3 regions of the Kocuria sp. CH-021 genome follow, and region 2 is predicted to be linked to each of the others. Evidence: riboswitches for the same ligand, from Rfam matches in the RefSeq annotation. Region 2 holds a riboswitch; each other region holds the start of a gene.

The links. A riboswitch is a leader RNA that binds a small molecule or an ion and turns the genes downstream of it on or off. The one in region 2 is predicted to bind S-adenosylmethionine.
Region 1: linked by a shared signal. The riboswitch ahead of ACPYN7_RS03545 (ABC transporter ATP-binding protein) and the one ahead of ACPYN7_RS14230 (O-acetylhomoserine aminocarboxypropyltransferase/cysteine synthase family protein) in region 2 are both predicted to bind S-adenosylmethionine.
Region 3: linked by a shared signal. The riboswitch ahead of ACPYN7_RS07220 (MetQ/NlpA family ABC transporter substrate-binding protein) and the one ahead of ACPYN7_RS14230 (O-acetylhomoserine aminocarboxypropyltransferase/cysteine synthase family protein) in region 2 are both predicted to bind S-adenosylmethionine.

What each region holds. Positions count from the first base shown of each region.
Region 1 covers NZ_JBNAFK010000003.1:219,302-221,509, reverse strand. The annotation lists gene ACPYN7_RS03550 (aliphatic sulfonate ABC transporter substrate-binding protein) at 1-380, opposite strand, end outside; gene ACPYN7_RS03545 (ABC transporter ATP-binding protein) at 496-1,329, opposite strand; SAM riboswitch class I at 1,335-1,439, opposite strand; gene ACPYN7_RS03540 (maleylpyruvate isomerase N-terminal domain-containing protein) at 1,546-2,208, shown strand, end outside.
Region 2 covers NZ_JBNAFK010000019.1:50,600-52,807, forward strand. The annotation lists gene ACPYN7_RS14220 (thiamine pyrophosphate-dependent dehydrogenase E1 component subunit alpha) at 1-30, opposite strand, end outside; gene ACPYN7_RS14225 (Lrp/AsnC family transcriptional regulator) at 274-726, shown strand; SAM riboswitch class IV at 828-969, shown strand; gene ACPYN7_RS14230 (O-acetylhomoserine aminocarboxypropyltransferase/cysteine synthase family protein) at 984-2,208, shown strand, end outside.
Region 3 covers NZ_JBNAFK010000007.1:113,262-115,469, reverse strand. The annotation lists gene ACPYN7_RS07225 (methionine ABC transporter ATP-binding protein) at 1-40, opposite strand, end outside; gene ACPYN7_RS07220 (MetQ/NlpA family ABC transporter substrate-binding protein) at 37-930, opposite strand; SAM riboswitch class IV at 1,031-1,147, opposite strand; gene dxr (1-deoxy-D-xylulose-5-phosphate reductoisomerase) at 1,192-2,208, opposite strand, start outside.

The DNA of each region.
Region 1 (2,208 bases), on a different contig from region 2:
GACCACTCCGGCTGCGAGTAGAGGTCGATCACCTGGATGGGGGTGCCGTTGCTGCGGGCCAGCAGCGCCGCGGAGCCCGCGGTGGAGCCGATGTCCACGGCCTCCGCGCGCAGCGCCTCGTTGGCCTTGTTCGACCCGGCGGACTGCACCCACTCCACCTCGGTGCCCTCCGCGGCGAAGGCGGCCTCGAGCCAGCCCTTCTCCTTGATCACCACGGAGAGCGGGTTGTAGGTGGCCCAGTCCACGCGGACGGTGCCGCCCCCGGCGGCCTGCGCGGGGGCCTCGCCGGAGCCCTCGCCCGCCATGCACCCGGTCAGGCCGAGGGCCAGGACGGCGGCGAGCGCGGGGACGGTGCGGACGGAACGGTGGAACAGGGGCATGGCGGGGCCTTTCGTGGTGGGCGGACGGGGCGGACGGGGCGGACGGGGCGGTCGGCGCGGGCGGGCGCCGCCGCCGGTCCTGCGAGCAGAGCGGGAGGAGCGGGAGCGGGCCGCGTCAGCGGGCCGCGGGGTGGTGGACGTCGACGCCCAGGTGGCCGAGGAGCTGCACGCGCAGCCCGGCGAGGACCTCGGAGGCCCGGTCCCGGGGGCGTTCGCCGGGGACCGTGAGGACCGTGCTGATCGAGGCGGGAGCGGTGGGCCCGGTCCGGCCCAGGACCACGATCCGGTCCGCGAGCTGCAGCGCCTCGTCGACGTCGTGGGTGACGAGCAGGACGGTGGTGGGCTGGGCCGCGTGGACGGTGAGCAGCAGGTCCTGCATCTGCAGGCGGGTCAGGGCGTCGAGCGCGCCGAAGGGCTCGTCGAGCAGCAGGACCCCCGGGTTGCGCGCCAGGGCCCGGGCCAGGGACGCGCGCTGGGCCATGCCGCCGGAGATCGCGCGGGGACGGTGGCCCGCGTGCGCGGTGAGCCCGACCAGGCGCAGCAGGTCGTCGATCACGGCGTCCCCCTCGTCCCGGGGGAGCCCGCGGGGCAGGCCCAGGCGGACGTTCTCGCGCACGGAGCGCCACGGCAGCAGGCGGGGCTCCTGGAAGGCGACCGCGCAGCGCGGGTCGATCCCGGACACGGGGGTGCCGTCGATGAGCACCCGGCCCGCCGAGGCGGTGTCGAGGCCCGCGGCGGCCCGCAGCAGGGTGGACTTGCCGCAGCCCGAGGGCCCGAGGACCGCCAGGACCTCGCCGGGCCGGGCCGTGACGTCGACGTCCTGCAGGACGTGGTGCGTCTCGCGGCCGGCCGGGAACGCCTTGCCGACGTGCTCGAAGGCCACGGAGAAGGCGCGCTTCGACGGGTTCGGGGCGGCGGGCGGCGCAGGGCTCAGCAGAGAAGTGCTCATGATCAACTCCATCGGTCCTGGCATTAGCACCTCGCACGGGGGATCAGGCGGATCCGTGCCGGTTGCTGCGACGTCGACGAGCCAGGTCTCTCAGCCGCTCCGGATGGTTACGGGCCCATTGAACGTCCTCGGCGTGTCCCCTGGCAAATCCGTCGCATCCGCGGGCGTCGCGACACATCGCTGGCCCGAGGGTCCTCCGTGCCCCACCATGGACCCATGACGAGCCGCAGAACCCCGGTCCGGGCGGATCTGGTGCGCGACGCCTTCGCGGCGTTCGGCGCGGTCCTCGACGGGCTCGGCGACGACGACTCCTGGGCCGCCACGGGGTGCACGGGCTGGTCGGTCCGGGACCTGGTCCAGCACTGCACGACGGACGCGCTGCAGGGGCTGGTCGCCCTGCACACGCCCACGACCGCCCGCCCGGACCGGGACGCCGCGACCTACTGGACGGACTGGGGCGGCGATCCCGCGGCGGCCGCCGAGCAGCGGCGCCGCGCCCGTGTGGCCGGGTCCATGGTGCTGGACTGGGACCCGGTGCGGGAGCTCCACCGCGAGGCCACCCGGGCGCTCGTGCACGCGGCGGAGCACTGCGGCGGCGGCGCGGTCCGCACCGAGGGCCACGTGCTGCGCGTCGAGGACCTGCTGAGCACCCTCGCGGTGGAGGCCACGGTGCACCACCTGGACCTGATCCGGCACCTGGACGGCTCCCCGGGCCCCGCCGCGGACGGGCTCGCCGAGGTCCGCCGGGTGCTCACCGACCTGTGGGAGCGGGAACCGCTCGGGCACTGGAGCGACGAGCACTTCGCCCGTGTGGGCACCGGCCGGGCCGGGCTGACCGCCCAGGAGCGCACGGAGCTGGGTGCGCACGCGGACCGCCTG
Region 2 (2,208 bases):
GTCCTCGGGGGTCTCGACGGTCTGGCTCATGGTGTCCCCTCGGTCGGTCCCCGGTCCGCGCACGGGGCCGGGGAGGCAGGAAGGCTGGTGCAACTCTGTCTCCCCAGTATGCGAACCGGACCTGCTTCGTATCCAGAGAGGCCGGAAAGTGCAGAAGACTGAGACGAACGGCGCAGACAGTGTGGACGAAATGTTCTAGTGTGGCGTGGAGCACACGCATTCGTCCGGTGCCGTGCCGGACCCTGTGACCCACCCACCCCGAAGGAGCCCGCCGTGCCCTCGACCCCCGTCTCCCTGGACGAGACCGACCGGAAGATCCTCGCGGAGCTGTCCCGGGACGCGAGGCAGTCGGTCACCGCGATCGCCGCGGCCGTGCACGTCTCCCGCGCCCACGCCTACGCCCGGATCAACCGGCTCCGGGACGAGGGCGTGATCCTGAGCTTCAGCACCGTGATCGACCCGGTGCGGGCGGGGCTGCAGGCCTCCGCCTACGTGACGCTCAAGCTCCAGCAGAACACCTGGCGGGAGCTGTGCGCCCAGCTGCGGGCGATCCCCGCCGTGCACCACATCGCCCTGGTGGGCGGGAACTTCGACGTCATGCTCCTCGTGCGCGCCGTGGACACCGTGCACCTGCGGCAGGTGATCTTCGAGCACATCCAGCAGCTGCCCGGGGTGGTGGACACCCAGACGTTCCTGATCTTCGAGGACATCGACACCCGGGCCTGAGCCGCGGGCCCGGCGCGCACCGCCGGCGTCATGTTCCGTCACGGTCGTCATCTTCGGTCGTGGAGGGACAGCCACTACCTCTGCGCATAGTGTTGTTCCAGCTTCACGAGACGTGACCGCGAAGCTCCGACTGGGTCACGCACCAACCCCATGCTCATTGGGTGGTTCGGATGAAGAAGCGGCCTGCATCCTCCGCGCCCCCACCGGGGGACCGCGGCCGTCCGGTGCGGGTAAGAGCAAGGCACAGGAGCAGCGCCATGTCCATCCCCGTGACCGACCACGACCTCGCGACCCGGCAGATCCACGCGGGCACCCACGGCGAGGTCGCCCAGCGCACCCTGACGGTGCCGATCTACCAGACCGCGGCGTTCGAGTTCCCCGACTACGAGGCGGCCCGGCAGATGTTCGCCCAGACCCGGCCGGGCTTCACCTACACGCGCACCGGCAATCCCACGGTGGCGGTGCTCGAGCAGCGGATCAGCGACCTCGAGGGCGGCGCGGGCGCGGTGGCCACCGGCTCCGGGCAGTCCGCGGTGGCCGTCGCGCTGCTCGCGCTGCTCGGGCAGGGCGACGGCAAGCACCTCGTGGCCTCGGAGAAGCTCTACGGCGGCACCGTGGACCTGCTCACCGACACCTTCGCGGACTGCGGCATCGAGGTCTCCTTCGTGGACCCCACCGCCCCGGGGGCGTGGGCCGCGGCCGTGCGCCCCGGCACCCGGGCGTTCCTGCTGGAGTCCATCGGCAACCCGCTGGCCACCCTCCCGGACCTGCCCGGCATCGCCGACGTCGCCCGGGCCGCCGGGGTGCCCGTCGTCGTCGACAACACCCTCGCGTCCCCGGCCCTGTACCGGCCGCTCGAGAAGGGCGCCGACATCGTGGTGCACTCGGCCACCAAGTTCCTGGGCGGGCACGGCAACGCGCTGGCCGGGGCGGTCGTGGACGGCGGGACCTTCGACTGGTCCGCGCGGCCGGAGAGGTGGCCGCAGTTCACGCAGGCCCGCGCCCGCTGGGGCGGGCTGAGCCTGGTCGAGAAGTGCGCCGGGGCCAGCCCCTACCTGCACCTGGTCCGGGCCAAGTACGTGCACGACCTCGGCACCACGCTCTCCCCGTTCAACGCCGGGCAGATCCTGCAGGGCACCGAGACCCTCGACCTGCGCGTGGCCCGCCACACGGCCTCGGCCCTGGCGGTGGCCGAGTTCCTGGCCGGGCACCCCGCCGTCGCCCGCGTCCACCACCCCGGCGTGCCCGGGGACCCCGGCGCCGGGATCGCGGCCCGGGACTTCCCGCGCGGGACCGGCTCCGTGTTCTCCTTCGACCTGGCCGCCCCGGACGCCGCCGTGGGCCCCTTCATCGACGCGCTGCGGCTGTTCAAGCTGGTCGCCAACGTGGGGGACACCCGCAGCCTCGTGGCCCACCCCGCGGCCATGACGCACTGCCGCCTGACCCCCGAGCAGCGCCGGGCCGGCGGGATCGCCGGGACCA
Region 3 (2,208 bases), on a different contig from region 2:
GCCCGGGTGCGGACGGCCCGGTGGGGACCGCCGCGCTCACTGCTCCTGGTCCTTGAGCTCCTGCTGGTAGCGCTCCGTCAGCTCCTGCAGCTCCTGCTGCTCCAGCTGCAGCGGCACGGCGGTGTCCTTGGTCTCCGTCATCTCGGCGTCGAGCACGGGCTGCTCGTGGTACAGGTCGGCCACCTGCCGGAGGGTCTCGTCGTCGGCGAGCTCCTCGGTCGTGGTGAACAGGTTGACGTAGGCGCGGGAGCCCTCGGCGTCGGGGTCGTCCTGGGCGAGCGCGGACTTCGGGTCGATGTCCGCCCGGGAGAGGAAGTCGTTGTTGATGACCGAGCCGGCCACCGAGTCGAGCGAGAGCACCGTCTGCTCCGCGGAGACCGGGGTGACCGTCACCGTCGAGGCCTCGGTGTCGACGTCGAGCTCGGTGGGGATCAGGGTGTCGGAGGTCAGCTCCACCAGCCCGGCGGCCTCGAGCACCAGCAGCGCGCGGGAGAGGTTCACGGCGTCGTTGGGCACCGCGATCTCGTCGCCCTCCTGGAACTGCTCCACGGAGTCGTACTGGTTGGAGTACAGGCCCAGCGGGTAGATCGAGGTCGACCCGACGGGGGTGATCGAGCCCCCCGCGGAGTTGTTGTAGTCGGCGAGGAACGGGATGTGCTGGAACCAGGTCATCTCCACGTCGCCGGACTCGTTGGCGGGGTTCGGCTGGTTGTAGTCGGAGAAGTCGACGTACTCGACGGTGATGCCCTGCTCCTCGGCCAGCTGCTTGAGGGCGTCGTGGGTCGGGTCCGTGCCCACGACACCGATGGTGACCTTGTCGTCGGCGAGGACGCCCTCGCCGGAGGACTCCCCCGCGGAGCCGCCGCAGGCGGTGAGGGTGAGGCCGAGGGTGGTGGCCAGGGCGAGGAAGGGGAGGCGCTGCGATCGCATGTGGTGCCTTTCCGTGGGTCCGTAGGTGTCGGAGGTGTCCACCAGGGCCGGGATCCGGCGGCGTCGGCCGATCGGCGCGCGGAAGGGCGCGGGAGGCGTCGAGCCGTACTTGCCGCCGGCCGTCGTCGGCCGTGGCCGGATGGTTCACCTGGGGCACCCCACTACGGGAGAGGGTTGCCGCCCAGCCAGCCAGGGCTTCGTGCTGGGACTCGTCATCCGGCCGACAGACTAGCACGGGGACGCCGTGGCCCGGGGGCCCGGTCAGCGGGCGAGGACCTCGCGGGCCCGGCGGCGGGCCCAGTGCTCGGCCGCCAGGACGGCCTCGAGCTCGAGCGGGCCGTCGTCGTCGTGCCCGTCCAGCACCGCCTCGACCGTGTCCACGATGGCCGGGAACCGGATGCGGCCGTCGTGGAAGGCGTGCACCGCCTCCTCGTTGGCCGCGTTGAACACCGCGGGGAAGGTCCCGCCCCGCTCCCCCGCCGCCTTGATCAGCTCGACGGCCGGGAACGCCACGGGGTCCAGGGGCTCGAAGGTCCACTCGGCGGCGCGCGTCCAGTCGCACGCCGGGGCGGCCCCGGGCACCCGGTGCGGCCAGGCCAGGCCGAGGGCGATGGGCAGGCGCATGTCCGGGGGCGAGGCCTGGGCGAGGGTGGAGCCGTCCACGAACTGGACCATGGAGTGGACCACCGACTGGGGGTGGACCACCACGTCGATCCGCTCGAGGGGGACGTCGAAGAGCAGGTGGGCCTCGAGCACCTCGAGGGCCTTGTTCACCATGGACGCGGAGTTGGTCGTCACCATCAGGCCCATGTCCCACGTGGGGTGGCGCAGCGCGTCCTGCGGCGTGACCGCCTCGAGCTCCGCCCGGGACCGGCCGCGGAACGGCCCGCCCGAGGCCGTCAGCACGAGCCGGTCCACCTCCCCGACGGAGCCGCCGCGCAGCGCCTGCGCGAGCGCCGAGTGCTCGGAGTCCACGGGGATCAGCGCGTCGGGGTCCCCGGTGGCCGCCGCGGCGGCCTTGACGAGGGCGCCGCCGGCGATCAGCGACTCCTTGTTCGCCAGCGCGAGCTTGTGCCCGGCCCGCAGCGCCGCCAGCGTGGGCGCGAGCCCGATGGAGCCGGTGATGCCGTTGAGGACCAGGTCCGCGCCGGGGTGGGCGGCGGCCGCGGACGCCGCGGCGGGCCCGTGCTCGATCTCGGGGCGGTAGTCCCCCGCCCCGGCGGCCGCGGCCCGCTCCGCGATCAGCCGGGCCAGCCGGGCGGCGTCCTGGCCGGTGCC